2 regions of the Carnobacterium sp. FSL W8-0810 genome follow, and region 1 is predicted to be linked to the other one. Evidence: predicted binding sites of a transcription regulator. Region 1 holds the regulator's gene; the other holds the start of a gene.

Region 1 (4,199 bases):
GTGATTCAAGTTATGGAAGGTGCAGTAGAATTATCTGTTCCTTTAAAAGTAGACAGCAACAGCGGGAAAAGCTGGTACGAAGCGAAATAAGAAGGAAATGTTTCTGCTATGTTCAGTTATAGCAGAAACATTTTTTAGATAGAAAGGAAGTAAAAATTTGCCTGAATTACCAGAAGTTGAAACGGTTAGAAAAGGTTTAGAACAACTTGTATTAGGCGCAACGATTCAATCAGTAGATGTTTATTGGGACCGTATCGTTGCTGGATCTATCGATAGCGAAGAATTTAAACAGCTTTTAGTTGGAGAAACGATCATAGAGTTTGATAGACGAGGAAAATACATTATTTTCCGTTTTGAACATTGGGCTTTGGTTTCTCATTTGCGTATGGAAGGTAAGTATGAGGTAGAAAATTCAACAGCACCTTTAAAAAAACATACACATATCGTTTTTCATTTAACAGACGGAAGAGATTTACGTTATCTGGATGTACGGAAATTTGGTCGGATGACACTTGTTCCTTTAGGAAAAGAGTTTAGTACGACAGGTATAAGGCTACTTGGTCCTGAACCGACTAAAGAAGCTTTTGATGGAAAGACATTTTATACTACACTACAAACTAAAAAACGGTCTATTAAGCCTCTGTTATTGGATCAAACAATTGTAGCTGGATTAGGAAATATTTATGTAGATGAAGCTTTATTTGTAGCTAAGATCCATCCGATGAGAGCTGCAAATAGCTTAAGTAAAAATGAAGTTTCAAGGTTGCATGAATCCATTATCAAAGTCTTAGGGGATGCTGTAAAAGCTGGTGGAACGACGATTCGCACTTATAAAAATGCACTTGGAGATGCTGGGACATTTCAAGTGAAATTAGCGGTTTATGGTAAAAAAGGAAGTCCGTGTATTCGATGTGGAACGCCTATAGAAAAAATAAAAGTAGCTCAACGAGGAACTCATTTTTGTCCTAATTGCCAGCAATTAGACAGTGATTACTAAATAAAGAGGGGATAATATGACTGTAATTTTAGGGCTAACTGGCAGTATTGCTACTGGCAAGTCAACTGTTAGTAAATTGTTTAAGGAACAGGGTTACCCTGTTGTAGATGCAGATATTGGTGCTAGAGAAGTAGTAGAACCTGGCACAGAAGGGTTAAATAAATTAAAAGCCTATTTTGGTGATAAAATTATTCTACCTGATGGTACTTTAAATCGTTCTGAACTGGGAAAAATCGTATTTAATGATGAAAAAGAGAGAGAGCAGTTAAACGAAATGTTATCTCAACACATACGGCAATGGATTATGACTAAGAAAGATGATTACTTAAAACAGCATCCTGTTGTTATTGTATTAGATATTCCTCTGCTTTTTGAAACTGGATATAAAGATGATGTTGATCAAATCATGGTAGTAGCTACAACACCGGAGACTCAAATAGACCGTTTAATGAAAAGAGATGGAATAAAAAGAAATGAAGCATTGCAAAAAATTGCTGCTCAGTTGTCTATTTCAGAAAAAATAACTCTGGGAGATATTATAATTGATAATAATGGGACAGTTGAACATACAAAAAAACAAGTTTTAAAGTGGATTGAAAAAATAAAACCCAATTCATGCATAAAATAAAAATTGAAAAGAGCAAAGAATAAAGCATCAGTGCTTTATTCTTTGCTCTTTTTACCGATTTTAACCGGTTTTATCTGTGATTGTTGTATGGTATAATAGTGTAAATAACTGTGTACAAAACTAGTGCAGAGATAAGACGCACTTAAGATAGGAATGATAATAATGCAATGTCCACGCTGTCAAAATAATGGTTCTAAAGTTGTCGATAGTCGTCCAGCAGATGATGGACGTGCCATTCGTAGAAGAAGAGAATGTGAAGCCTGTAGTTTTCGATTTACTACATTTGAACGGGTTGAAAAAACACCTCTTTTAGTGATCAAAAAAAATGGAACCAGAGAAGAATTTAATCGTGAAAAAATTTTAAGAGGGTTGATTCGTTCTTGTGAAAAACGACCTGTAGCAATGGAACAAGTTGAAAAAATAGTGGATGAAGTAGAAAATCAAATCAGAGGGTTAGGCGAAAATGAAGTTTCTTCTGCTATTATTGGAGAATACATTATGGAAAAATTAGCTGATGTAGATGAAATAGCGTATATCCGCTTTGCTAGTGTCTATCGTCAATTTAAAGATATGAGTGTCTTTCTTAAAGAACTTCAAGAATTTGAAAGAAAAAAAGCTGAAAAAAATTAGTGAGACAGAAAGGTGTGAATCGTTTTGGGATATCCATGGAAAAACTTAAGTCCTAAAGATGGGTTTTTAGTAAAACAAAATGCGTTACTATCGGATATTGATCAAAAAATTCTCACTTTTTTGTATCAACCTTTGATTGGCACTGCTGCATATAGCCTTTATATGACATTATGGACTGAAATAGAAGAAGAAAAATATTGGAGTGAAGGAATTCTGCATTCGGAATTGCTGACAGTGTTAAATATCGGTATCCCTGAACTCTATCAAGCTAGGATCAAGTTAGAAGCGATAGGTCTCCTTAAAACCTATGTCCAAACAGATACGACTAAATTAACGATCTATGAATTGCAAGCTCCTCAAACTAGTGAGGTATTTTTCAAAGATGATTTATTAAGTTTATTGTTATTAGAAAGAGTTGGTGAACGAAAATTTAAAAATTTGAGAAAACGATTCATTGTAGAAAAGATAGACAAACAGAAATTTCAAGAAATCACTAAGTCATTTTTAGACGTGTTTCAGTTTGACGCTGAATTACTAAAAAGAGAAAAGGAACTTTTAAAAGAGCCTGTTTCATATATTGGGAAAACAGCCAATTCTAATCCGAAAGTTGATCCGAAAACGTTTGATTTGAAATTTTTTTATTCAGGTTTAAATCAGCAATACATCAATCGTTCTTCCATTACAAAAGAAATAGAGGAAACGATTCTTGTATTGCACACGTTATATGGTTTAGACGAATTAACGATGCAACAATTTATTCTTAATGCATCAGATATTGAAACTGGAACCATTGATGAAAAAAAATTAAAGAAATTAGTATATGATGATTATCATAATAAAAACCAACAAAATATTTCTTTAAAAGACGTGGTGGAAAAAGATATCCAGATCGATGTAAATCAGCAAAAAACGCGTGAAAATGATCTTATGAAAAAGGGATTAACTAAAGAAGATATTGCGGTCATCGAAGTAAGTGAGCAAATAAGCCCTTATGATTTTATGAATTCTATTAAAGAACAAAAAGGCGGTTTTGTAACAAAACCTGAAGAATGGACTTTAGAAGAAATCGTGAAGAAAGCTAATTTACCAACAGCGGTGATCAATATTTTGATTCATTATGTTTTAGTTGTGAAAAATAACCCAACGCTTGACCAAAAATTAGCTTATAAAATCGCCAATGACTGGGCGCAAGAAAAGGTAGTAGCACCTGAAGAAGCGATTCAAAAGGTTAAAAAAATGTATTTAGAAAATGCTGAAAAAAAACAACAACAAGAAAATCGTAACAAGACCTACACACAAAACAGAAGTAAAGGTAATTACAATAATCAAACCACGATAAGAAAAGAAACTCTTCCAGATTGGGCCAAAGCAGAAAATAACCAAATGGAAGAAAAACCGATGAGTGAAGAAGAGAAACAAGCGTTTATGGAACGGTTGAAAAGAATTCAAAATTTTGGCAAAGAAGGTGAATAATAATGGAGGATATTGGTGAAAGCTTGACGCGAATGATCAAAGATCGAAATTTAACGGATAAATATGAAGAACTCATTCAAGAAGTTTTAGATGATCCCGATGTGACGCAATTTATTGCAGACAATCGTCAAAATTTGGATGATGAAGCCATTGTTAAAAGTTATGCTAAATTATATGAATATGTACAAGAAAAAAAGAAATTTCAATTAAAAGAAGGTATGATGGCTCCTGGTTACCATCCTAAATTAGTTTTAAATTATCATTACATTGACGTGACCTATGTACCTTCGGCTGAATTGATCGCTAAACAAAAAGAATTAGAAATCAAAAATCGGATTTATTCAATGGATATGCCTAAAGATGTACGAAATGCTAAATTAGCAGATTTTGATTTAACAGATGAACGCCGATATGCTATTTCAGAGGTCTATGATTTTATTGATGCTTATTTAACTAAGCCCAAAGAATTTC
Region 2 (4,199 bases), 1.5 Mb from region 1:
TTATTTGCGGCGCAATGGTTGGATTAAATCTTTCCAGCTTTGGCGAAATGGGTGAACGGGTTCGGTTGTTAAAAATAACAATTCCAGAAAATCTAGATTATAGCGCTGTTTTTGATGATATCTTCGAACAATACTTGTCCAGTTATCAGATGATAAGAGTAAAGACTACCAATATGGGCAGTCTGTTTCGGATTGAATATACGATCGAATTGAAAGATCAAAATCAGGAAAAACAATTAATCGACGCATTGCGTTGCAGAAATGGAAATTTAGAAATTATCTGTGGACGCTCGTTAGCTGGAAAGGAAGAACTCTAATGAAAAAAAAGACGAAGATCACACCATTTTTATCACTAGCTGTTTTGGTGATGTTAGCCGGATGCCAATCAACCGCTTCTGGCACTAGTCAAAGTGCAGATTCTGCTACAGCAACTGAGTCTGGCACTGTAGAAAGTACAGTAGATTATGATTTAGAATTTAGTTCCGATGATCTTGAAGTCGGATATGACGAGGCTGATTCTACTACTATCCAATTGGCTGACAATCAGAACACAAGCAGCGGAGAAGGAGCAACGGTTGATGGTAATGTTGTTACAATTACAACTGGTGGAACATATTTGATCAGCGGAACTCTTTCAGATGGTCAAATCAAAGTAACGGCCCCGAATACTGAAGAAGTTCATTTGATCTTTGACGGAGTAGATATTACCTCCTCAACAAGTGCTCCTTTATTGATCGAAGAAGCTGATAAAGTCTTTGTGACATTGGCAGAAGGATCAGAAAATACATTGACTGATAAAGCTGGAAGTACAGCAACACTTGATACGGATGCCGATGCGACTAGTATTGATGGAACAATTTTTAGTAAAGCTGATTTGGCATTTAACGGCTCTGGTAGTTTAACGATACATGCGAATACGAATCACGGAATCGTAGCAAAAGATGAATTAATCGTCGTAAGTGGTACGTATAATATTACTGCAGCAGGCCAAGGACTTTCAGGAAAAGATGCAGTGAAAATCAAAGATGGAACGTTTACTCTTGAAACCGGAACAGATAGTATTCAGTCCGATAATGCAGATGAAGAAGGCAAAGGTTTTGTCTATATAGCCGGAGGTAACTTTACTATTGATGCAGAGCAAGACGGTATTCAAGCTGAAACGCTACTTCAAATTGATGGCGGAACATTTGACATTACAGCAGGTGGCGGGAGTGCCAATGCAGTAGCAAAAACACAAGAAGGGATGGATTTCTTTGCTCAAGCAGCAGATGAAGAAGAAAATGCGGATAGCGATGAGATCAGTTCAACCAGTACCAAAGGATTGAAAGCAGCCGGCGAGTTGATTATTAATGATGGCACGATTGCAATTGATGCGGCTGATGATACAGTGCATACTGATGGAAATCTGACACTTGCAGGAGGATCGCTCACATTAATTGCCGGAGACGATGGCTTACATGCTGATAATGATTTGCAATTAAGTGGTTCGAGTGTTGCTATTACAGAAAGTTATGAAGGAATCGAAGGTAAGGCGATTACAATCAGTAATGGAGAAATAAACGTTGTAGCTAGTGATGACGGAGTAAATGTATCTGGTGGGACTTCAACAACAACTGAACAAGCAGCCGGACCGGGTGAATCTGGCAGCTACAGTGAAAATACATTGGTCATTTCTGGTGGTACATTGACAGTGAACAGCAGTGGTGATGGATTAGATTCAAACGGAACGATTGAAATTTCTGGAGGGGTGACGACTGTTAGCGGACCAGAAAATGATGGTAACGGAACAATTGATTCAAATGGAGAGGCTGTGATAACTGGCGGAACGTTAATGGCTGCTGGAAGCTCTGGAATGGCAGTAACTTTTGCAGACAGTTCTAGTCAAGTAAGTGTTTTTTATGGATTTGAAACAACTTATGAAGCGGGTAGCAAAATTGAATTAAGCGATGCAGACGGTACAGTTCTCTTATCATGGACAGCAGATAAAAGTTTCACTTCTGTACAGTTCAGCTCTGCTGATTTAGCAGTAGATGAAACATACACTTTATCCATTAATGATGAAACTTTTGAAGTTCCAATTGAATCAGTATCAACAACAGTAGGCACTACAACAGGACAAATGGGGGGCGGCATGCAACAGCCCGGTGACAAGAACATGCAACCAAATGGGGACATGCAAAAACCCAGTGAAGGAAATACAGATAGTATACCAACCATGCCTTAACCTAGTTAGTTAAGAAGTAAAATAGAATAGACAAGTCAGTAGGAAAATTCCTAAGGCTTGTCTATTTTTTAGTCTATAGGATGTATTGAATGCGCAACCACAATATATGGTGTTTGTTTTTTAGTAATTAGCACATATGGTATAATTTCAGGTTGATATAATTTTCATATCATAGTATTATAGCTAAGGAGCTAATCGATGGTTAAGCAATGAACTACTGCATAAACTATAAATAGTTACATAAAAAGATGCAACAAAAAATTTAAGCAATACGATTTCTAGAAACTACTAAGATAACAACTAGTAATGAGATGGAAAAAGAGTAGCTGAACTATGCTGCTCTTTTTCCATGCAATGAGGAGAGGGGCAGATGGCGATTTTAGTAATTGGTGGAATGATTGGAGCAGGAAAAACAAGTGTAGCTGAACTGTTAGGAAAATCTTTAAACAGTGAGGTATTCTATGAGAATGTAGATGACAATGAAATATTGCCTTTATTTTACACAGCAAGTGAAGAGGAACAGCATTTAAAACGATACCCGTTTTTATTGCAATTAGATTTTTTAAGTAGTCGTTTTAAAAGTATTAAAGAAGCTTTACACAACAAGAATAATGTGTTGGATCGCTCAATTTATGAAGATTGGTATTTTGCCAAAGTAAATACAGAGTTAGGACGTATCTCAGCTTCAGAGTTTAGTATTTATGAAAAATTATTGAACAACATGATGGAAGAATTACAAGAACTGCCTAAAAAATCTCCAGATTTAATGGTTTATTTACAAGGCTCCTTTGAAACGATTCTTTACAGAATCGGTTTGCGAGGCAGAGACTTTGAACAAGATCAAGGATTAATGGACTATTACAAAGCTCTTTGGCAAGGTTATGATAATTGGGTCACTCATCACTATAAAGAATCTGATGTTTTAGTGATCAATATTGATAAAATCGATGTGATCAATAATAGTGAAGACGCGGATTTTGTGGTGAAATTAGTAAAAGAAAAGTTAGTTGAAATGGAGAGTAGAATCAATGAGTAGAGTAATAACAGTTTTAGGCATTATAGTCATGTTAGGGATTTTATTTCTCTTATCAGACAATAAAAAAGCAATTAATAAGCGTACGGTTGGAGTTGCGCTAGCAGCTCAATTAGTGTTGGCTTTGTTCTTAATTAAAGTTCCTGTAGGCAGCTGGATCATTGAACAGTTAGCTGCAGGTGTAACGAAACTATTCAGTTTTGCGAATGAAGGACTATCTTTTGTGTTTGGCGATTTATTTGGAAGAGGATACTTCTTCATTGATGTATTAGGTGTTATTATCTTCCTATCTGCTTTGACAGGGATCCTTGGCTACTTAGGTGTAGTTGGTTGGGTCGTTAAAATCATAGGTGGAGCAGTTGGAAAGTTGTTAGGAACTGAAAAAGCAGAATCTTTTGTTGCTGTAGCAAATATGTTGTTGGGGCAGACAGAAGCGCCTTTCTTAGTTGCAAAATATTTGCCTGATATGACAAAATCAGAGTTGATGACAGTTTTAGTTGCAGGAATGGGATCTATGTCGGCTTCTATCTTAGTGGGATATAATTTATTAGGTATTCCGATGAAATGGTTATTGATTACAACGGCTTTAGTACCGTTTGGATCATTACTGGTAGCTAAAATCTTAACGCCTGAGACAGAAGTTAGTAAAGTAACTGATGTAACTTTAGATCGTAAAGGCTCGAATACCTCTCTTTTTTCTGCCATGGCCGAAGGAATCAACAATGGGCTTCAAATGGTTTTAGGTATCGGTGCGAGTTTGATTGCTGGTATTTCTATTGTGGCATTATTGAATAGTATTTTAGGGTTAGTAGGGACCAGTTTTACAGGGGTTCTAGGCTATATCTTTATGCCAATCGGTTGGTTGATGGGCTTAAGTGGTACGGAGGCAATGTTAGCTGGCCAACTGCTAGGGACCAAATTATCAATCAACGAGTTTGTCGC

The links. Region 1 encodes NrdR, which represses ribonucleotide reductase genes. Its sites were predicted from a motif close to ACACNATATATNGTGT; they were not measured.
Region 2: NST49_RS04190 (deoxynucleoside kinase) is a predicted target of NrdR. The motif match lies at 2,322-2,337, and genes of this name have one in related genera.

Annotation. Positions count from the first base shown of each region.
Region 1 covers NZ_JBBOWO010000001.1:2,328,722-2,332,920, reverse strand. Annotated here, with positions in the region: gene polA (DNA polymerase I) at 1-90, shown strand, start outside; gene mutM (DNA-formamidopyrimidine glycosylase) at 158-997, shown strand; gene coaE (dephospho-CoA kinase) at 1,014-1,625, shown strand; gene nrdR (transcriptional regulator NrdR) at 1,788-2,255, shown strand; gene NST49_RS11255 (replication initiation and membrane attachment family protein) at 2,280-3,728, shown strand; gene dnaI (primosomal protein DnaI) at 3,731-4,199, shown strand, end outside.
Region 2 covers NZ_JBBOWO010000001.1:852,500-856,698, forward strand. Annotated here, with positions in the region: gene NST49_RS04180 (DUF4956 domain-containing protein) at 1-317, shown strand, start outside; gene NST49_RS04185 (carbohydrate-binding domain-containing protein) at 317-2,224, shown strand; gene NST49_RS04190 (deoxynucleoside kinase) at 2,595-3,260, shown strand; gene NST49_RS04195 (NupC/NupG family nucleoside CNT transporter) at 3,253-4,199, shown strand, end outside.